One region of the Amycolatopsis sp. 3B14 genome, then DNA from elsewhere that is predicted to be linked to it. Evidence: riboswitches for the same ligand, from Rfam matches in the RefSeq annotation. Region 1 holds a riboswitch; the other holds the start of a gene.

Region 1 (11,007 bases):
GACGACGTGAAGGCCGGCGTGATCGCGTACAAGATCGCCGCGCACGCCGCGGATCTCGCCAAGGGCCACCAGTACGCCCAGGACTGGGACGACGAGCTGTCCAAGGCGCGCTTCGAGTTCCGGTGGACCGACCAGTTCAACCTCTCGCTCGACCCGGACACCGCGCGCTCGTTCCACGACGAGACGCTGCCGGCCGAGCCCGCCAAGACGGCGCACTTCTGCTCGATGTGCGGGCCGAAGTTCTGCTCCATGCGGATCACGCAGGACGTCCGCAAGTACGCCGAGGAGCACGGGCTGTCCACTGTGGATGCGATCGAGGCCGGGATGCAGGAGAAGTCGGCCGAGTTCGCCGAGAACGGCAAGCAGGTCTACCTCCCGGTGGTCCAGCCGTAATGAGCGTCACCCCGAAGACCGCGCTGACCATCGCCGGGAGCGATTCCGGCGGTGGGGCGGGGATCCAGGCCGACCTGCGGACGTTCTTCGCCTGCGGGGTGCACGGGATGACCGCGATCACCGCGGTCACCGTGCAGAACTCCGTCGGCGTGCAGGGCTTCACCGAGATCCCGCCGGACGTGGTGTCGGCGCAGATCAAGGCCGTGGCCGGGGACATGGGCGTGGACGCGGCCAAGACCGGCATGCTGGCGACGGCGGAGATCATCACCGCCGTCGCCAAGACGCTCGACGAGGTCCACATCGGACGCAACGCGGACGTGCCGTTCGTGGTGGACCCGGTGGCGGCGTCGATGCACGGGGACGCCCTGCTGCGTGAGGAGGCGCTGGAAGCCATCCGCACGGAGCTGTTCCCGCGCGCGACGCTGGTGACCCCGAACCTGGACGAGGTCCGGCTGCTCACCGGCGTCGAGGTCACCGACAGGGCCAGCCAGCGCGACGCGGCGCGGGCGCTGCTTGCTCTGGGTCCGATGTGGGTGCTGGTCAAGGGCGGGCACCTCTACGACGACCCGGAGTGCGTCGACCTCCTGTCCGACGGCGTGCAGTTCATCGAGCTGTCCGCGCGGCGGATCGACACGCCGCACACGCACGGCGGCGGCGACACGCTGGCCTCGTCGATCACCGCGTTCCTCGCCAAGGGGCTCGGGGTGCCGGACGCGGTGGACGAGGGCAAGCGGTTCATCGAGCGGTGCGTCGCCGAGGCGTACCCGCTCGGCGAGGGCGTCGGGCCGGTGTCCCCGTTCTGGCGGCTCGCTTGATCGGCGGGTTTGCGACACTGGGGGCATGAGCCAGAACGCGAGTCCGCCTGCCGCCCTGACCATCGCCGGATCCGACTCCGGTGGTGCCGCGGGGTTGCAGGCGGACCTGCGCACGTTCCTGACCTGCGGGGTGCACGGCCTGGTCGCGGTCACGGCAGTGACCGTGCAGAACACGCTCGGCGTGCACGACCGGTCCGACATCCCGGCGCGGATCGTGGCCGGGCAGATCGAGGCGGTCGCCGCGGACATGGGCATGCAGGCGGCGAAGACCGGGATGCTGGCCTCCGCCGAGATCATCGAGGCGGTCGCGGAGGCGTGCGACCGGGCGGAGATCGGGCGGGACTCGAAGGTGCCGTTCGTGGTCGACCCGGTGGCCGCGTCGATGCACGGGCACCCGCTGTTCGACGCGGCCGGGCTGGCCGCGCTGCGGGACCTGCTGCTGCCGCGGGCCGCGGTGATCACGCCCAACCTGGACGAGGTGCGCCTGCTGACCGGGATCGAGGTGACCGACCGCGCGGGCATGCACGACGCGGCGGTGGCGCTGAAGGAGCTCGGGCCGAAGTACGTGCTGGTGAAGAGCGGGCACCTGACCAGTGACCCGGAGTGCGTGGACCTGCTCTACGACGGCCGCACGTTCGTCGAACTGCCCGGGCCGCGGTTCTCCACGCCGCACACGCACGGCGCGGGGGACGCGATGGCGTCGGCGCTGACGGCGGGCCTCGCGCGGGGCATGCCGGTGCCGGAGGCCGCGCGGTTCGGGAAGTGGTTCGTCAGCAACGCGGTCGCGAACTCCTACCCGATGGGCGCGAAGGTCGGCCCGGTGTCCGCCTTCTGGCGGCTGGCGCCGGAGGATCGCTGACTCGCGGGCCACGCCACGGGCCGCCGGGCACGGTCAGGCCCGCGGTTCCGCGCTCCGGCGCGCGAGTTCCGCACTCCCAGGCGCGAGTACGCACTCCGAGGCGGGAATTCAACCCGCCCGGGGCATGAGCGGCGCCTCCTCGCCAAATCCCGGGCGTGGTCAGCTCTCGTCGCCGGCCAGCAGTGCTTCCAGCGCCGGCAGCGCCTGCCCCAGCGCGGCCTGGTGCTCCGGCGACAGGCGGTCGATCCGCTTCTGCAGTTCGTGCACGCGCGTGGACCGCAGGTCGAGCAGCATCCGCTCGCCCTGCTGTGTGGCCGTCGCCAGCCAGGCGCGCCGGTCGATGGGATCGGGCTCGCGGCTCGCCCAGCCCGCGTCGACCAGCGAGGCGACAATCCGCGACATCGTCGCGGCCGCCACGCCCTCCTTCGCCGCCAGGTCGCCGAGCCGCATCGGCCCGAAGGCGACCAGCGTCGACAGCGCGGAAATTGAGCCGTGGCCGGGCCCTGGTGTGCCTGCCTGCCGCAGGGACCGGGACAGCCGGCCGACGGCGAGGAACAACCGCCCAGCGACATCCTCGGTTGACTCAACCACTCTCGAGCTCCTTCGCCTCGCCGACCGCTCGGGTGCGGTAAACCATACGTGCTCGCCGCGGCAAACCGAGGTGAAGCCGGGTTTTTCAGCGCGGCGGGCTGGACGCGTGCGCCCAGAACCGCTGCGGGATCCGGCCCGCCTGCCGCGCCAGCCGCCCGGCGACCACCGCCGAGCGCATCGCGTACGCCATCCGTTCGGGGTCCTGTGCCCTGGTGACCGCCGTGGACAGCAGCACCGCGTCGCACCCCAGCTCCATCGCCAGCGCCGCGTCGGACGCCGTGCCGATTCCCGCGTCGAGGATGATCGGCACGCCCGCGCGGGCCACGATCAGCTCGATGTTGTGCGGGTTGCGGATGCCCAGCCCGGTGCCGATCGGCGCGCCCAGCGGCATCACCGCGGCACAGCCGGCCTCCTCCAGCCGCAGCGCGAGCACCGGGTCGTCGTTGGTGTAGGCGAACACGGTGAAGCCGTCGGCGACGAGCTGCTCGGCCGCGTCGAGTGTTTCCACCGGGTCGGGCAGCAGCGTCCGGTCGTCGGCGTGCACCTCGAGCTTGATCAGGTCGGTCTCCAGCGCCTCGCGGGCCAGACGCGCGGTCAGCACGGCCTCCGCGGCGCTGCGGCAGCCCGCGGTGTTCGGCAGGAGCCGGATGCCGAGGCGGCGCAGCAGGTCCAGCACGCCGGAGCCGCCCTCGGCGTCCGCGCGGCGCAGCGCGACCGTCGTCAGCTCGGTGCCGGACGCGACGAGCGCCCGTTCCAGCACCGACAGGTTCGCCGCGCCGCCCGTTCCGATGATCAGCCGTGAGCCGAGCTTGTGCTCGCCGATCACGAGCTGGTCGCCGTCGAACATGACCTCACCCACCTTGCACCGCCGTCAGGATCTCCAGCCGCGCGCCCGCGGGGACGGCCCTGGCCGCCCACTCGCCGCGCCGCACGACCTCGCCGTTCATGGCGACCGCGACGCCGCGTTCCGGCGCGTCGACCGCCTTGAGCACGTCGGTCACCGTCGCGTCGTCGGGGACCTCCCGCCACTGCCCGTTGACCTGCACTTCCATCAGACCCCTCCTGTTCCGAGCCGGGCCGGGTCCGCCGCGAGCGCCTCCTCGGGCGGTTTCTCCCCGGCCAGCCAAGCCACGACGGCGTCGGCGGTGACCGGCGCCATGAGCAGACCGTTGCGGTGGTGGCCGGTGGCGGCGAGGACGCCGTCGCCGAGGTCACCGATGAACGGGAGCGTGTCGGTGCTGGCCGCGCGCAGCCCGGCGGCGGTCTCGACCAGCTCGTACTCGTCGATGCTGGGGAAGATCCGCTCGGCGCCTTCGAGCAGCTCGCGCACGCCGCGGGCGCTGACGGTGTCGTCGAAACCGGCCTCGTACTGGGTCGCGCCGAGGACCAGCTCGCCGCCTTCTCGTGGCACGAGGTACACCGGTCGCCCCTCGACGACGGCGCGCACCGTGCGCGTGGGCGGCGGCAGGCTCGTGCGCCGCGCGCGCAGGCGGAGGATCTCGCCCTTGAGCGGGCGGACACCTCGCGCGAGCACCGGGTGCAGCCGGGCGCTGTGCGCCCCGGCGGCGATGACCAAGACGTCGCACCGGACCTCGCAGTGGGCTGTGCGGACGTGGCCGGGTTCGACCGCCGTCGCCTCGTCGCCGGTGAACTCCGCGCCGTGCCGGAGCGCGGCGGCTTCGAGCGCGCGGAGCAGCTTGCGGTTGTCGACCGCCAGGTCGCCGGGCACGAGCAGGCCGCCGCGCACCGCGCCCAGCCCGGGTTCGAGCGAGCGCAGCCTGCGGCCGGTGACCTGTTCGACCTCGCGGCCGACCGACCGCAGGTAGCCGGCGACGATGTCCAGCTGGTCGGCGTCGGCCCGGTCCAGGGCCACGACGACCGTGCCGGCCCGGGACAGCCCGGGGTCGCCGCCGTCCGCGGCAAGCGCTTGCGCGAACGCCGGCCAGCGCCTCAGGGACTCCTCGCCGAGCGCGAGGGACTCCTCCTCGCCGGGCCAGGCCTCGGTGACGGGGGCCAGCATGCCGCCGGCGACCCAGGACGCGCCGCGGCCGGGCGCGGGGTCGACGACGGTGACGCGGTGCCCGGCCGCCGCGGCGCGCCAGGCCACGGACAGGCCGATGACCCCGCCGCCGACGACGGCCACGTGCTGGTTGCTCATGAGAATCACGCTCCCTGCGCCGGCATGATCCGGATCAGGTTCCACGGTCGGAGCGCTGGCAGCTCCCTCTCAGCCCGTGGCTCGGGCTCCCGTGCGGACACCCCTACCCTAACGTGCGAGATAGGGTTCAGGCCATGCCAGGGCTCAGTGGTGACGAGATCAGGAAACGCCTCGACGCGGCGCGGCTCTACCTGTGCACCGGGGACCGGCCGGACCTGGCCGAGTTCGCGGACGCCGCGCTGGCCGGTGGCGTGGACATCATCCAGCTGCGGGACAAGCGGGACGGGGCGCCGCTGGAGGCCCGTCAGGAGCTGGCCGCGCTGGAGATCCTGGCGGAGGCGTGCGCGCGGCACGGGGCGCTGCTGGCGGTGAACGACCGGGCGGACATCGCGGCGGCCGTCGACGCCGACGTGCTGCACCTGGGGCAGGACGACCTGCCGGTGCCGCTGGCGCGGCGGGTGATCGGCGACGAGCCGGTGATCGGCCGCTCGACGCACGACCGTCCACAGGCCGAGGCCGCGGCTGTGGAAGAAGGTGTGGACTACTTCTGCACCGGCCCCTGCTGGCCGACGCCGACGAAGCCCGGCCGCCCGGCGCCGGGCCTGGACCTGGTGCGCTCGACCGCGGCGCTTGGCACCGCGCGCCCGTGGTTCGCCATCGGAGGCATCGACGCGGACCGCCTGCCGGAGGTGCTGGCGGCGGGCGCGTCGCGGATCGTGGTGGTGCGGGCGATCACCGAGGCCGAGGACCCGGCTGCGGCTGCCCGGGCACTGCGGGCACGGCTGGACTGAGCCGGGCCTTCGTGGCCGCGCCGAGGCCGCCGTCCGGCATCAACGCGACCAGCTGCTCAAGGTGCTGGTGGCGGGCGCCACCGGGGGCGAGGATCCCGCCGCAGCCGCCCGCGCGGTGCGGGCCAGCTGGACTGACCCGGCCTTCGTGGCCGTGGTGGGCCGTAACGGCGAGTGGTGCGGTGGTCCGCGACAGTCAACCCAGCCCGGCAAATCGAGGCGGCCGGCTCTCCGGCTCGCAGACTGTCGAGCCGTTCGTGCAACATCGCCCGCGCCGTCGAGGCCGGCCCGCACCTGGCTGGCCTCAAAAAACAGGCCCTCCGCGAAAACTCGCGAAGGGCCTGTGGTCAGTTTCGGATCAAGGGCTGCTCGGCGCCGTCGTCGCTGTTTCGGATGCGGCGGACGGTGTCTCCTGGACGCTGGTGCTCGGCGTCGTCGTCACGGGGGACTCGGTCTGCTCGGCGCTGGACGACGTCGTCGGCGTGCTGCTCGTGCTCGCCGGCGCCCGCTCGTCCTCGCTCGTCGAGCTCTCGGTGACCGTCGTGACCTGCGTGGTCGTCGGCTCGGCGCCGCCGGAACCGCCGACCACCCGGCCCAGCGTCGTCCCGGTGCCGCCGGACACGGTGCTCCCGGTCGCCGCCTCGAAGCCGGTGATCGCCAGCATCCCGACCACGAACGCCGCCACGCTGGTCGCGACCGCGAGCGTCCACCGGCTCTTCCACCAGGGCTTCGCGGCGGCGGGCGGGGCGGCCTCCTCCTCGACCGGCTGGTCCACCGGCTTCGGGATGAACACCGTCTTCTCGCCGCCCCCGGATCCGCCCTGCCCGGCGACCGGCATCCGGCGCGTCGTGCCGGACAGCGGTGGCGTGATCGGGTGCACGACCCTCGTCGGCATCTCGGTCAGCTGCGTGGCCGGTCTTCGCTGCGCCGCCCCGTTCTGCTGGTGCCTGATCAGCGGGTGCGTCGACCGCGGCGCGACCGCTGGCGGCACGACCTTCGTCTGCTGCCGGGTCTCGGCGACCGCCAGCAGTTCGGCCGTCTTGCGCGCGGCCGCCCGCGTGCTGCGCAGCGACCGCAGGTAGATTTCGCCACCCACGGTCGTCACGATGCTCGCGACACCGGCGCCGATGACCGTGCCCGCCACCCCCAGCGTGGAGCCCAGGAAAGCAGCCGTCACCGCGGCCAGCGCCGACGCCACCACCTGCGCCGGAGACAGCCCGGACTTCTTCTCGGCGCTCTCTTCCTTCTCCTCGGTCATGATCGCGGTGTGTTCGCTCTCCCTCTCGTGTTAACCCCATCGTGTCCAACGTGTTTGTCGATTGAGATGCTCCCAGCGTTGCCGGATGGTGACGCAGGCCACTCTCACCGTCCACAGTGGACACGACGGGCTTAACAATCCCTTGACAACGCAAGGGATCTTGGGGAGTTACGGGCGCCGCAGCGTGGTCACGAACTTGTACCGGTCACCGCGGTAGATGGACCGCACGAATTCGACCGGTTTGCCGTCCGCGGCGAACGAATGCCGCGACAGCAGGAGCATCGGGGTGCCGACGTCGGCGCCCAGCAGGTCCGCCTCCTGCGGCCCGGCCAGCGCGGTCTCGATCGTCTCCTCCGCGCTGTCCATCTCCACGCCGTAGTGCTCCCGCAACACCGCGTACAGGGAACCGCCCGCCGACACGTGTTTGCGCAGGCCGCGGAACCGCCCGAGCGGCAGGTGCGTGGTCTCCAGCGCCATCGGCTCGCCGTCGGCCAGCCGGAGCCGGCGCATCCGGAGCACCTTCGCGCCGTTGCGAATGCCGAGCAGCTTCGCCAGCTCGGGCTCGGCCGTCAGCTCCTCGACCTCCAGCAGCTTCGACGACGGCTCGCGCCCCTTCGCCCGCATGTCCTCCGTGTAGGACGACAGCTGCAGCCGCTGCGCGAGCTTCGGCTCGGCAGCGAACGTGCCCTTGCCCTGCACCCGGTGCAGCCTGCCCTCGGCGGTCAGGTCCGCCAGAGCCTGCCGCACCGTGGTGCGGGAGACCGCGAACTCGGTGGCCAGCGAGCGTTCGGTGGGAATCGGCGAACCCGGCGGCATCGTCTCCAGCAGGTCGAGCAGATGCTGCTTCAACGCCCAGTACTTCGGTTCGCGCTGACCGCGCGTGGCTGACTCCAACATGACCGACTCCTCCTCGAACCGCGCCTCCGGCGCAGGATGAAACTACCCTTTCCGGATGGGACCGCGCCCGGGGTAGCATTGGTCTAGACCTCCGAAGGGACCCAGCATGAGCAACCCCGGACAGCACATGGCCGCGGAAATCGCCGAACAGCCCGCCGTTCTGGGCGGTCTGGTGGCCCGCCGCGGGGAGATCGCCGACGTCGCCGCCGCCATCTCCCGGCGCCCGCCGCGGTTCGCCCTGCTGGCCGCGCGCGGCTCCAGCGACCACGCGGCGCTGTACGCGAAGTACCTCATCGAGGTCCTGCTCGGGCTGCCCGCCGGGCTCGTCTCGCCCTCCACGGTGACCCTCTACGGCGCGCGTCCCGACCTGCGGGACGTGCTGCTGGTGTCGGTCAGCCAGAGCGGCGGCTCGCCCGACCTGCTCGAGTTCACCCAGACCGCCCGCAAGCAGGGCGCGCTGACCGTCGCGGTCACGAACACCCCGGCCTCGCCGCTGGGCGGCGCCGCCGAGCTGGCCGTCGACATCGGCGCCGGCACCGAGACCGCGGTGGCCGCCACCAAGACGTACTCCGCGACGCTGCTCGCGCTGTACCTGCTCGTCGACGCCGTCCGGGGCGGCGACTCGTCGGCTGCGGCCGAGATCGAACCGCTGGCGCGGCAGGCGCTGGAGGTCGACGTGCAGCGCGCCGTGGACCGGTACCGCTTCGTCGACCGGATCATCACGACCGGCCGCGGCTACTCCTACGCCACCGCGCTGGAGTCCGCCCTCAAACTCGCCGAGACCAGCTACCTCGCCGCCCGCGCGTATAGCGGCGCGGACCTGCTGCACGGGCCGGTCGCGGCCGTCGACGAGGAGACCGCGGTGCTGGCGATCACCGGCACCGGCCGCGGCGGGGCCGCCCTGCGCGACGTGCTGACCACGGTCGCCGAACGCGGCGCCGACGTGCTGGCGCTCGGGTCGTCGGCGGGCGAGGTGCCCGCCGCGGTCCGCATCCCGGTACCGTCCGTGGCCGAGGAACTCGCGCCAGTGCTGGAGGTGCTGCCGGTGCAGCGGATCGCGCTCGGGCTGGCGCTGGCCCGCGGCTTCGACCCGGACCGCCCGCGCGGCCTGAACAAGGTGACCAGGACGCGATGAAGTTCGTCCTCGGGGTCGACGCGGGTGGCACGTCCACGCGTGCGCTGGCGGTGGCCGCGGACGGCACGGTGCTCGGCGCCGGGCGCGCGGGCGGCGCCAACCCGAACTCGCACCCGCCCGCGGAGGCGGTCGCCAACCTGGCGGCGGCGATCCGCGCGGCCACCGAGGTCCCCGGCCGGGCCAGCGCTTGCGTCGTCGGCATGGCCGGCACCGCGAAGCTGACGGACCCGGCGGTCGCGGCCCTGTTCGAGCGCACCTGGCGCGACATGGGCCTGGACCGCGTGGTGGTGCTGACCGACGCCGAGGTCGCGTTCGCCGCCGCCACCGACGCGCCGGACGGGACCGTGCTGATCGCGGGCACCGGCTCGATCGCGGGCCGGATCCGCAAGCGCCGCATGGTCGCCACCGAGGGCGGCTACGGCTGGCTGCTCGGCGACGAGGGCTCCGGGTTCTGGCTGGGCCGGGAGGCCGTGCGTGCCACGCTGGCCGCACTGGGCCGCGACGGCGACCTCGGCCCGCTGGCCACCGCGGTGCTGGCCGAGGCCGGGGTCGACGCGACCGACCGGAAGTACGCGTGGCGGCGGCTGATCACGGTCGCCAACGCCGAGCCGCCGGTCCGCCTCGCCCGGTTCGCGCCGTTGGTCGCGGTCGACGACCCGGCCGCGGCGGACATCGTGGAGCGCGCCGCCGACCTGCTGGTCGCGACCGCGCTGGCGACCCGCGAGCCGGGCGAGGACACCCCGGTGGTGCTGGTCGGCAGCGTCCTCGGCGATGGCTCCCGGGTCGGCGAGCGGGTGCGGGCGAAGCTGGCCGGGCTCGAGGTCCGCACCAGTTCGGACGGTGTGCTGGGCGCGGCCTGGCTGGCCGCCGTCGAGGCGTTCGGCGAAGCCGCGGCGCGCCGTCCAGGCTGACCGACCAAAGATCCGGGCGTTTTTCGTGCGCGGAGCACGAGTGCCGGGTCCGCCGCCGGGCGTACGGTTTGGGCGGCCCCCGGACCTCCCCCTCGCCGGGGGCTCTTATTCGCGCCCGGAACCCGACACGACGCGCAGCCCCGGGTGCTCCCTCGGCAGCGTCCGGTACAGCACCCAGCCGCTCACCGCGATCGTCAGCGCCTGCAGCGGCCAGGTCATGACCGTGCGCGCGACGCCCAGCGCGACCAGTTCCCCCGCCCACCACAACGGCAGGTAGACGACCACGCGCAGCACGTACTGCAGTGACCACACCAGACTCGCCCGCGAGTAGGCGCGCAGCAGGTCGGGATCCTTGCGCCAGCGGGTCTTCTGGCCGAGCAGTAACCCGACCACGACACCCAGGAGCGGCCACCGGACGACCACACTGGTCACCCACAGCAACGCACTGGCCACGTTGGACAGCACCTGGATCAGGAAGAAGTCCTGCGCGCGACCGGTGTGCAGCGCGATCAAGGCGGCCACGATCACCGCGGCGAGGCTGACCACGACGGCCCGCGCCTTGTCACCGCGGGTCAGGCGGACGACGCCGACCACCACGGCAGTGGCGATCGCCGCGGCCGAGCCCCACGCGATCGACGAACCCGTGGCCAGCCAGCCGACCACGAACGCCAGCGGCGGCAGGCTCGCGTCGATCGCACCCTTGCGACCACCCAGGATGCTGCCCAGCGACTCCCTCTGCGGCGTGGCTTGTCCGGTCACCCCTACAGCGTGCCCCAAAACTGTCGGTGCGGGCAGCTACCATCGAGATCTTCGCCACACGATCCGGGCGGACGGCGGTAATGGAGAAGCTCAGGAGGCCGACAACGTAAGAGACTGTGACCTCGCGCTGAACCGACGGTGGCGTAGGTCGGGATTACAGGTGCATCCTGCTGAGTTGTTCGAGGGGCGATCAACACAGGTGCTGGCGAAAGGGGACGGCAGCGTGCGTGAGTACGACAGCTATGTCGCACTGGGTGACAGCTTCACCGAAGGTCTCAACGACTTCAACCCGGACGGGACCTTCCGCGGCTGGGCGGACCGGCTCGCCGAGATCCTGGCCGAGGGCCAGCCCGGTTTCCAGTACGCCAACTTGGCGCTGCGCGGGAAGATGCTCGCCGAGATCATCGAGGAACAGGTACCCATCGCCCTCGAGCTGAAACCCG
Region 2 (11,007 bases), on a different contig from region 1:
GAGGCCGAGCAGGAACGCCAGCGTGACCGCGGCGGCCGGCGCCGTGATCCGGAACTGCATGGACCGGCGTTCCCACCACCGGCGGAGGAACGTCACCCGGGCAGGACCTCGTCCAGCGCGGCGTCGGAGGCCAGGTAGCCGTGGCCGCGGACGGTCCGCACCAGCGCGCCCGCCCCGACCGCGTCGAGCTTGCGGCGCACGTACCCGACGTAGACCTCGACGACGTTGCGGGTCGCGGCCTGCTCGTCACCCCAGACGGCACGCAGCAGCTCGTCCTTGGTGACGACCGTCCCGGCGCGCCCGACCAGCACCTCCAGCAGGCTGAACTCGCGCGGGCTCAGCGCGACCGGGTCGTCGTGCCAGTGCACCTCGCGGGTTGCGCGGTCGACGACGAGACCACCGATTCGCAGCGGCCCGCGCGTCCCCTCGCTCGAGGCGCGCCGCAGCACCGCGCGGATCTGCGCGACCAGCACGACGAACGAGAACGGCTTGACCAGGTAGCCGTCGGCGCCCAGGTCGAGCCCGTCGGCCTGGTCGACCTCGCCGTCCTTGGCCGACACCATCAGCACCGGCGTGGTGATGCCCTGCGCGCGCAGCGCCTGCAGCACCCGGTACCCGGACAGGCCGGGGAGCATGATGTCCAGCAACAGCACGTCGAACGACCCGGTCTGCGCGAGGCGCAGGCCGCTCGGGCCGTCGGGAGCGGTGACGACGTCCATGCCCTCCGCGCGCAGCCCGCGGTGCAGCGCCTTGCGCACACCTGGCTCGTCGTCCACCACGAGGATCCGAGGGTTCACGGTTGTCTAGCATGCCCGGTTTTTCCAGCTCGGGCGCGCGCTCTCAGCGGTCTCTCAGCATCTCAGGCCCATCTCAGGGCGGATCGAGGAGTGTCAGCGGCGGGGAAAGAGCACACTGGTGCTCGGTTGACACAGGGAGAACAGATGCAGCCGAAGACGAAGGCCATCACCGCCGCGGTCACCGGATCCGCGCTCGGCGCCGCCGGGCTCGCCTGGCTCGCGATGCCCGCGGCCGCGGGCGAGGCGCCCGAGCTGCCGGCGATCAGCGCCGAGGAGCTGGTGCAGTCGGTGGCCACCACCAAGACGCCTGCGCTGGCGGGCACGGTCGAGGTGGACAACAACCTGGGCCTGCCGGTCTCGACCCTGCCGGGGGGCACGAGCCTGGACATCGACGCGGCCCGCGTCTACAACGACGGCGCGGGCAACAGCAAGCTCGCGATCGAGCAAGGGGCGAGCGAGCACACCATCGTCCGCAACGGGGCGACCGTGTGGACGTACGACTCGGCGTCGAACGAGGCCACGAAGGTCACCGTGCCGCCGGAGGCGCTGCAGAAGCCGGAGGAGTACCAGCTCAGCGACCCGGCGACGGCGACGACGCAGGTGCTCGCGAAGGTCCGCGAGAGCAGCACCGTGACGGTCGAGGGCACGGCGCGCGTCGCCGGCCGCGCGGCGTACGAGCTGGTGCTGACGCCGAAGCCGACCGAGCGCACGCTGCTGCGCGAGGTGCGCGTCGCGGTCGACGCCGAGAAGCGGGTGCCGCTGCGCCTGGCCGTGATGACCTACGGCACGTCGGACCCGGCGTTCCAGGTGGCGTTCAGCGACATCGCGTTCGCGCCGCAGCCGGCGAGCGAGTTCCAGTTCACCCCGCCGCAGGGCGCGAAGGTGACCGAGGAGCAAGCGCCGGCCGAGCACCCGGACCAGCGGGCCGTCGAGGACGCGGTGCAGGTCAGCGGTGACGGCTGGGACAGCGTCCTGACCGGTTCGTTCCCGGCCGAGGCGCTGGCGCCGCAGCAGGGCGAGCGCGGGCAGAACGTGGACCCGAAGGCCCTGCTGGCGCAGTTCGGCAAGCCGGTCAGCGGTGCGTTCGGCACCGGCTACGTGATCACCACGAAGGTCGGCACCGCGCTGGTCACCGACGACGGCCGCTTCGCCGTCGGGGCGGTGCCGGAGCAGGTGCTGATCGAGGCTCTGGGAGCGAAATGACGGAGACACTGCCGGTGGGCGCTTCGGTCGAAGCGCCCACCGCGGGTCCGGCACTCGCCGCGCGGACCAGGGGGTTGCGCAAGGTGTACCGGACCGCGGTCGCGGTGGACCAGGTCGATCTGGACGTGCCGGAAGGCGCGGTGCTGGGCATGCTCGGGCCGAACGGCTCGGGCAAGACCACCACGATCCGGATGCTGCTCGGCCTGGTCCGCCCGACCGAGGGCGAGGTGGAGCTGCTCGGGCACCGGATGCCCGACGGCGCGCCGCGGGCGCTGCCCGAGGTGGGCGCGCTGGTCGAGGGGCCGGGGTTCCACCCGTTCCTGTCCGGGCGGGAGAACCTGCGCCGCGTCGCGGCCGCCGAGCCGCGGCTGTCGTCGGCGGCGATCCCCCGCGCGGTCGACGACGCGCTGGAGCGGGTCGGGCTCGGGCACGCCGCGCACCGGCGCTACCGGGGGTACTCGCTGGGCATGAAGCAGCGGCTGGGGCTCGCCTCGGCGCTGCTCGTGCCGCGGCGGATGGTCGTGCTGGACGAGCCGACCAACGGGCTGGACCCGGCGGGCACGCGGGAGATCCGCAACATCATCGGCGAGCTGCACGCCGAGGGCGTCACCGTGCTGGTGTCCTCGCACCTGCTCGCCGAGGTCGAGGCGACCTGCACGCACGTGGCCGTCCTGCACGACGGCACGGTGGTCGCGCAGGGCGAGCTGGACGAGCTGCTGGAGTCCGGCACGCCGTCGCTGGTCGTGTCCACTCCGGACGGTGACGAGGCGCTCACCGCGCTGCGCGACAACCGCATCCCCGGCCGGCTCACACCGGAGGGCGTGCGGGCGGACCTGACCGCGGCGACCGCGCCGCAGGTGATCGAAACGCTGGTGCGGGCTGGGGTGTCCGTGCACGAGGCGAAGCGGGCCCGCACCGGGCTGGAGGACCTGTTCGCGCGGCTGACGCAACGGGATTCCGAAACCGGGGGCCTGCCGGATGTGGACGAGGGGACGTCATGACGGCGACACTGGACGCGGCGCCGGTGGAACGGTGGAGTGTGCCGTTCCACCGGCTCTACCGCGCCGAGCTGCGGTGGATCTTCCGCCGCCCGCGCACGCTGATCGTGCTCGGCCTGCTCGCGCTGATCCCGGTGATCGTCGGGATCGGGCTGACGATCGCGGGGGACAGCGGCGGCGGGCCCGGCGGCGGTGACGGCGACAACGCGCTGCTGGCGTCCGCGGCCGGGAACGCGCTGGTCCTGCCGCTGGCCACGCTCGGGCTGACGCTGAACCTGATGCTGCCGCTGGTCACGGCGATGTCGGCGGGCGACGCGCTCGCCGGTGAATCGGCCGTGGGCACGCTGCGCGGGCTGCTGCTCGCGCCGGTGAGCCGCGGCAGGCTGCTACTGATGAAGGCGCTCGGGGTGGCGACGTTCACGCTCGCCGCGGCGCTGCTGATGGCCGTGGTCGCGATGATCACCGGGCTGGTGATCAACGGGACCGGCTCGCTGTTCACGCTGTCCGGCAACACGCTGTCCTTTGTGGACGCACTGGGCCGGGTCGCGCTGGCGGCGGCGTGGGTGACGCTGCAGCTGTGGGCGGTCGGGGCCATCGCGCTGGCGATCTCGGCGTGCACCGAGCACCCGATGGTCGTGGTGGTGTCGATGCTGGCCGGCGTCGTGGTGTCGACGGTCCTGCTCCTGCTGTCGGCGGTGGACTGGCTGCACCCGTTCCTGCTGCCGCAGTCCTGGACCGCGATCGCGGACATCCTGCGCGACCCGATCCCGGCCGACCAGCTCGGCGAGGGCGCGATCCGCGCCGCGTGCTACGTCGTGATCGGCCTGTCGCTGGCCTACGCGCGGCTGTCCACGAAGGACGGTTAGCCGATCAGGGCCACGCCGTCCGGGTCCGGGGCGATGCTGATCTCGTCGCCCGGGTTGACGTCGGCGGAGACCGCCGCGACCGCGTCCACGGTGCCGGCGCTCGTGCGCACGGACAGGCGGACGTTGTCGCGGCGGTGCACCTTGGTCAGCACCTCGCCGGTGATCCCGGCGGTCGCGAGCCGCAGCCCGGCGGGACGCAGGCCGAGCCGCACCGGCCCGTCCGCGGCCTCCGGGATGGCGACCTCGCCGAACGGGCAGCGCACGATCCCGTCCGCCGCCTCGCCGTCGACGACCGTGGTGACGCCGAGGAAGCGCGCCACGTTCTCGTCCGCGGGCCGCCGCCACACCTCGCGCACGGCCCCGGCCTGGCGGATCTTCCCGGCCTGCAGCACGGCGACGCGGTCGGCGAGCGTGAACGCCTCCTCCTGGTCGTGCGTGACGAGCAGCGCGGTGATCTTCGCGCTGCGCAGCATCTCGGCCAGGTCGACGGCCAGCTGCTCGCGCAACCCGGCGTCCAAACCGGACAGCGGCTCGTCGAGCAGCAGCAGGCGCGGCTCCGGCGCGAGCGCGCGGGCCAGCGCGACCCGCTGCGCCTCGCCGCCGGACAGCTCGGTCACCCGCCGCTTCTGGTAGCCGGTCAGGCCCACGAGGTCGAGCAGCCGGCTCACGCGTTCCGCGCGCTCGGCCGACGACATCCCGTGCATCCGCGGCCCGAACGCGATGTTCCCGGCCACGTCCCGGTGCGGGAACAGCTGGCCGTCCTGGAACACCAGCCCGAACCCGCGCTTGTGCACCGGCACGCGCGCCAGGTCGGCTCCGTCCCAGCGCACGCTGCCCGCGGTGATCGGCTCCAGACCGGTGATGGCGCGCAGCAGCGTCGACTTCCCGGAGCCGGACGGGCCGAGCAACGCGAGCACCTCGCCGTCGGCGATCTCCAGGTCCACGCCGGAGACGGCGGTGAACGAGCCGTACCGCACGGTCAGGCCGGACACGGTCAACGCCATGGCTAGAACTCCCCCACCCGGCCGGACGCGAGCCGGTCGATCACGATCACCGCGGCCGCGGTGACCAGCATGAGCAGCGCGCACGCCGCGTACGCCATCTGGTTGTTGAGCTGGCCGGGCCGCGCGATCAGCGCCGCGATCGCGACCGGCAGCGTCGGCGTCTGCGGGCGCGCCAGGAAGCTCGTCGCGCCGAACTCGCCGAGCGCGACGACGTAGCCGAACCCGGCCGCGGCGACGACGGCGCGGGAGGCCAGCGGCACGTCGATCTCGCGCCACACCCGCGCCGGGCTCGCACCGAGGGTGGCCGCGGCCTGGCGCAGGCGGTCGTCGATCGACCGCACCACGGGCAGCACCGTGCGGATCACCAGCGGGATCACCACCAGCGCCTGCGCGAGCGGCACCAGCAGCGGCGACCGGCGCAGGTCGCCGGGCAGCGCGTCGAGCGTGATGAGGTAGCCGAACCCGACGGTCACCGCGGACACGCCGAGCGGCAGCATCAGCGCGGCGTCCATCGACTCACCGACCCCGCGCGCGAGCCGTCCCGGCGACCGGCGCAGCGCGACCAGCAGGACCGACGCCGACACACCGATGACCATCGCCAGCACCGTCGCGTCGGTGGCGGTGCGCAGCGAGTTCAGCGCCGCGTCCCAGCCGGAGACCTGGAGCGTGCCGTCGTTTCCGGTGCCGGACAGCGCCCGGTAGCCGGCCAGGCTCCAGCCGTCCACGGTGGACACCGAGCGCAGCAGCAACGCGACGATCGGCGTCAGCAGCAGGCCGAGCACGACGACCGCGGCGCCGACCACGGCCCACTCGCCGCCGACCGGGCGGCGCGCGGTCTCCCGCCGCGACCGCAGCCGCAGCGCGCTCTCCCGGCGGCGGCGGGCGGCCGCGCCGAGCAGCAGCGCGCCCAGGACGGCGGCGATCTGCACCAGCGACAGCGCCGCCGCGCCGGTCAGGTCGAGCAGGTTCTCGGTGCGCAGGTAGATCTCGGTCTCCAGCGTCCGGTACCGCGCGCCGCCGAGGATCAGCACCACGCCGAAACTGGTGGCGCAGAACAGGAACACGACGGCGGCCGCGGACGTGATCGCCGGCATCAGCGCGGGCAGCGTCACCGAGCGGAACGCGCGCCAGCGGGAGGCGCCCAGCGCGCGGGCGGCGTCCTCGGCCCGCGAGTCCAGCAACGCCCACAGCCCGGCGACCGTGCGGCCGACGACGGCGACGTTGAAGAACGCGTTGGCCAGCACGATGGACAGCCAGCCGCCGTCGGGCCACAGCGCCCGGAACGCCAGGCCCACCACCACGGTGGGCAGCACGAACGGGACGAGCACCAGCGTCCGGACGACCGCCACCCCGGGCAGCCGCACGCGCGCCAGCAGGAACGCGACCGGCAACCCGGCGACCACCGCGATCAGGGTCGAACCGGCGGCCTGCGCGACCGTGAACCACGCCAGCCGCCACGTCTCGCCCTCGGCCAGCGCGGCGAGCACCCCGCCGTCGGCGAAGCCCAGCCGCAGGATCGCGACGACCGGCCAGGCGAAGAAGACGACCAGGAACCCGAGCGGCAGCACAGCCAGTGCCGCCAGCCCGAGCCCGGCACGGCTCACTGGCCGAGCAAGGAGCGCCACTGCTCGATCCACCGCTCACGCCCGGCCTGCACCGTCTCAGCGGGCAGGCTCGCCGGGTTCGGCGGCAGCGGGGCGGCCGTCGTCCACGCGGCGGGCAACGCGACGCCCTCCCGCGCCGGGTAGACGTACATGTTCTCCGCCACCGTCGCCTGGAACTGCTGGGACAGCAGGAAGTCGATCACCTTCTGGGCCTTGTCCGCGTTCGGCGACCCGGCCAGCACGCCGGCGTACTCGACCTGACGGAAGCAGGTGTCCAGCAGCGCCTTCGTGCGCGGCTTGCCGTCCTCGCCGATCTCCGCCGCGGGCGAGGACGCGTAGGACACCACGATCGGCCGCGGCCCCTTGCCGGAGGAGCCGGAGAAGTCCTGGCCGTAGGCCTCCTCCCAGCCGGCGACGGCACGCATGCCGTTGTCCTTCAGCCGGGTCCAGTAGCCCTGCCAGTTCTGCTCGCCGTAGCGGGCGATGGTGCCGAGCAGGAACGCCAGGCCGGGCGAGCTGGTGGCCGGGTTCTCCACGACCAGCAGGTCCTTGTACTCCGGCTTGACCAGGTCGTCGTAGGTCGCGGGCTCCGGGATGCCGCGCTCGGCGAACCAGGTGCTGTCGACGTTGACGCAGACGTCGCCCACGTCGACGGCCGACAGGCGGTGCTCGGAGTCCACGGCGTAGCGCTGCGGGCCGCGGTCGGCCTCGGGGCTGGTGTAGGGCGCGAAGACGCCTTCGGTGAGCGCGCGCGACGCGAAGGTCGAGTCGACGCCGAAGGCCGCGTCGCCGATCGGGTTGGCCTTCGTGAGGACCAGGGTGTTGGTGAGCGCGCCCGCGTCACCCTTCTTCACGACGTTGATCGTGATGCCGGTCTGCTGCTGGAAGGCGTCGAGCACCTGCTGCGGAGCGGCGAACGAGTCGTGGGTGACGAGCGTGACCGTGGCCGGGCCGTTGTCCGCGTCGTTGCCGGCCAGCGTGCAGCCCGCGGTCAGGGCGGCGACAAGGCCGACCAGGACGCCCGTGCGGAATCTCATGACCACTCCTCGCTCGTTCCGGCGAGAAAGGTCGGGGCCCTCCCTGCGCCGGCATGATCCGGATCAGGTGCGAACGGTCGCGGGCGAACCCGCCTCTCAGCCCGGTGGACCCGGACTCCCGTGGCAACCGTGCAGCGTACTCGCCGCCGTACCACCATGGAGCACATGGCGGAACTACTGAGCGAAACCGAGATCTCCGAGGCCCTCAACAAGCTGCCGTACTGGCAGCGCGCGGGCGACGCGCTGGAGCGCACGGCCGAACTCGCCGACTTTCCGCAGGCCATCGCGGTGGTCAACCGCGTCGCCGAGATCGCCGAGGGCGTGAACCACCACCCGGACATGGACATCCGGTGGCGCACCGTGACGTTCCGGTGCAGCACCCATTCGGCGGGCGGCATCACCGCGAAGGACGTGTCGCTCGCCGAACAGATCGACAGCACGATCGACGCGCTGTGATCTAGGCCGGACCGGCAACTTCGCGGCCGGTCCCGTGCGTTGCCCCTGGTGGAGGGAACGCACCATGAGGAAGGTTGTCACGCGACTGGCCGCCGTGGGAGCCGCCGTCGCCTTGTTGCTGGGAGTGCTCGCCGGGACCGCTTCGGCGGTCACGTCCGCCGCCGTCGAACCGCCGAGCGAGACGCGGGCGGTGGTGGTCGGGACGCTGGCGTTCGGGTTGATGATCGCCGCGGCGGGTGCCGTGTTCTGGTACACGGCGCGACATCGGGGACCGCAGGAGTGATTTCGGTCACGTCGGCCGCCGGGTTGTAACGACGGGGGCGTCGCGGGCGCTGTCACGCGCGGAAGTCCCTGCTCACCCCGAGGTTCGCCGCCATGAACAGCACGCCCGCCCTGTCGCCCGTCCAGCGCGCCTGGGTCACCGGCCTGGCCACCGCCATCACTCTGCTCGCCGTTCTCGTGCTCGCCGCGCTGGGCTGAGTCCCAGCAGGTCAGCGGCCCGCCGGTGCCCCGGCGGGCCTTTTTCATGCGCTGTTGATCTGTGTCCATGACCACTCGTTGGTGACATTTCCGTGTCCTATTCGTAATGTCACGGGCGGCCATCCCCCGAACGGCCGAAAAGTCCCCTCCCCGAAAATGGTGATCTTCCGAATGGTGGGTCGACATAGATCCAAAGCGAAATCGCTGAAAGTCCCCCTGGCGATCGGCCTGGCCGCGGCGTTCGTGCTGGGCTTCGCGGTCTGGCTGACCGGTAACTTCAGCAGGCAGGACACGGCCAGCATGGCGGCGCAGATGAAGCCGCTGCCGACGACCTCGGCCCCGACGAGCACGTCGAGCAGCACGACCACCCCGCCGCCGCCTCCCCCGCCGTCGACGACCACGCCGTCCGTGGCGCCCCCGCCGTCGACCACTTCGAAGTCGACGCCGAAGTCCACGACGACGACCCCGAAGACGACGACCAAGGCGGCGAACGCCTGCTCGTCGGTGCTCGAGGGCACGTTGCCCCATGTGGCGAAGGTGGGCAACCACATCGCCGCGAAGTTCGGCGTGGACGAGATCGGCGGCCGAGCGGGCCGCTCCGGCACGAGCGACCACCCCAGCGGCCTGGCGCTGGACTTCATGGTGGACACGTCCACGGGCAACGCCATCGCGGATTACGTGCTGGCCAACCAGTCCGAGTTCAACGTCAAGTACGTGATCTGGAGGCAGCGCTACAACGACGGCAGCGGCTGGTCGACCATGGAAGACCGCGGCGACGCCACGGCCAACCACTACGACCACGTGCACGTGTCGTTCGAGTCGAGCGGCACGGTGAACGTGACCTGCTGATCGGCGCGGCGTGCGGGCACTGCCCGTGCGCCCGGTCGGTTCACGGAGAACGCCCAGGCTTCCCCCGCCTGGGCGTTCTCCGTGTTCCCAATGTCGCCCAGCCGCCAGGGGCTGCGCTGTCCCCCGAGCAGATCCCGCGCCGCCTCTGCACGACTCGCAACACCCGGCACCCGGCACGGGGGCTACGCGCTCCCCGCCCGCCCGGCACCCGGCATGCGGCACGCGGCACCCGGCACCCGGCACCCGGCGCCCGGCACGCGGCACGCGGCACCCGGCACCCGGCACCCGGCACCCGGCACCCGGCGCCCGGCACGCGGCACGCGGCACGCGGCACGCGGCACGCGGCACGCGGCACGCGGCACGCGGCACGCGGCACGCGGCACGCGGGCTACGCTCCCCGCCCGCCCGGCACCCCCACCGCCGCGGCAGGCAGCCTCGCCCTTCCCGCGCCACCGCACCAAGGCCCCGTGCCCGCAACCCGCGCCCCATATCCCCACTCGCGCGAGACCCCTGGGGTTGGGGCACCACCCCGCACCCGGGACCAGCGAACGGGCCACCAGCCGCCCGAACCCCCACGGCCCCCGTGCCACCCCACCTCCCGCGCCCGGAATCGCCATTCACGCCATGAGCTCGCGCTCCGTGGATCGAGGGCTACTTTCGGTCACGTGGTTCCCGCGCCTCGAACGTCCTGGGCCCTGTCCCGCTGGTGGCACGGGCTCATCGCGCTCGTCGTGATCGCCTCGCTCGCCGTCCCGCTGACGCTGATCTTCACCGGCGGCGCGGACGCGAACTCGGCCAGACCGGGGAAGCCTCAGCCTTGGCGTCCGCCTGTGGCGGCTCTTCAGCTACTTCACCGTCGAGAGCGACATGGTCGTGCTCGCCGCTGCTCCGGTGCCGGTGTGGCGCCCCACTTTGGACGGCCCGGTCTGGCGCGTGGCGCGGCTGGACGCGCTCCTGGGGATCCTCATCACCGGGCTGGTGTTCGCGATCGTGCTGGCGCCCCAGGTGCACCTCACCCGGAGCCACCATGTCCGCGACCATCGGCTTCCACTACATCTCCCCGTGGGCGACGATCGCTGCGTGGCTGCTGTTCGGGCCGCGCGCGCGGATCTCGTGGTCGACGGTCGCGGCGCCTTCACCGACTGGTACCCGTACCCGTTCCTGGACGTGACCGAACTGGGCCCTGGCGCAGCCATCCACAACGCGGGGCTCGTCGTGGTGCTCGCCCTGGCGTTCGCGACGCTGTTCAAACTCGCCGACGCCCGGATGCCTGCCTCCTGAGCAACGAACCCACCCGCATGTCAACGCGCGATCCCGCATAGCCATCAGCGCCGCAGGCCGGCTCAGACGTTGAAGCGGAACTCCACCACGTCGCCGTCGGCCATGATGTAGTCCTTGCCTTCCATCCGGACCTTGCCCGCGGAGCGCGCGGCGGCCATCGAGCCGGCTTCCACGAGGTCGTCGAAGGACACGACCTCCGCCTTGATGAAGCCCCGCTCGAAGTCCGTGTGGATGACGCCCGCGGCCTGGGGCGCGGTGGCGCCCTGCGGGATCGTCCACGCGCGGGACTCCTTCGGGCCCGCCGTGAGGTAGGTCTGCAGGCCCAGCGTGTGGAACCCGGCGCGGGCCAGCGCGTGCAGGCCGGGCTCGGTCTGGCCGACCGACTCCAACAGCTCGCGCACCGACTCCTCGTCGTCGAGTTCGAGCAGCTCG

The links. Region 1 has a riboswitch for thiamine pyrophosphate ahead of thiO (glycine oxidase ThiO). Riboswitches for the same ligand answer to the same signal wherever they lie in the genome.
Region 2: another riboswitch for thiamine pyrophosphate. It lies ahead of ACCP09_RS17930 (thiamine ABC transporter substrate-binding protein); the one in region 1 lies ahead of thiO (glycine oxidase ThiO).

What each region holds. Positions count from the first base shown of each region.
Region 1 covers NZ_JBHZEN010000048.1:76,743-87,749, reverse strand. The annotation lists gene thiC (phosphomethylpyrimidine synthase ThiC) at 1-393, shown strand, start outside; gene thiD (bifunctional hydroxymethylpyrimidine kinase/phosphomethylpyrimidine kinase) at 393-1,208, shown strand; gene thiD (bifunctional hydroxymethylpyrimidine kinase/phosphomethylpyrimidine kinase) at 1,234-2,067, shown strand; gene ACCP09_RS26125 (MarR family winged helix-turn-helix transcriptional regulator) at 2,227-2,658, opposite strand; gene ACCP09_RS26120 (thiazole synthase) at 2,744-3,505, opposite strand; gene thiS (sulfur carrier protein ThiS) at 3,510-3,710, opposite strand; gene thiO (glycine oxidase ThiO) at 3,710-4,816, opposite strand; TPP riboswitch at 4,811-4,919, opposite strand; gene thiE (thiamine phosphate synthase) at 4,951-5,607, shown strand; gene ACCP09_RS26100 (hypothetical protein) at 5,963-6,862, opposite strand; gene ACCP09_RS26095 (GntR family transcriptional regulator) at 7,031-7,759, opposite strand; gene ACCP09_RS26090 (SIS domain-containing protein) at 7,887-8,894, shown strand; gene ACCP09_RS26085 (N-acetylglucosamine kinase) at 8,891-9,805, shown strand; gene ACCP09_RS26080 (DUF3159 domain-containing protein) at 9,911-10,564, opposite strand; gene ACCP09_RS26075 (SGNH/GDSL hydrolase family protein) at 10,788-11,007, shown strand, end outside.
Region 2 covers NZ_JBHZEN010000028.1:126,407-137,413, reverse strand. The annotation lists gene ACCP09_RS17965 (sensor histidine kinase) at 1-60, opposite strand, end outside; gene ACCP09_RS17960 (response regulator transcription factor) at 93-797, opposite strand; gene ACCP09_RS17955 (LolA family protein) at 942-2,000, shown strand; gene ACCP09_RS17950 (ABC transporter ATP-binding protein) at 1,997-3,001, shown strand; gene ACCP09_RS17945 (ABC transporter permease) at 2,998-3,864, shown strand; gene ACCP09_RS17940 (ABC transporter ATP-binding protein) at 3,861-4,868, opposite strand; gene ACCP09_RS17935 (ABC transporter permease) at 4,871-6,472, opposite strand; gene ACCP09_RS17930 (thiamine ABC transporter substrate-binding protein) at 6,469-7,509, opposite strand; TPP riboswitch at 7,532-7,641, opposite strand; gene ACCP09_RS17925 (4a-hydroxytetrahydrobiopterin dehydratase) at 7,675-7,965, shown strand; gene ACCP09_RS17920 (hypothetical protein) at 8,030-8,248, shown strand; gene ACCP09_RS17915 (hypothetical protein) at 8,602-9,294, shown strand; gene ACCP09_RS17910 (hypothetical protein) at 10,162-10,575, shown strand; gene ychF (redox-regulated ATPase YchF) at 10,638-11,007, opposite strand, start outside.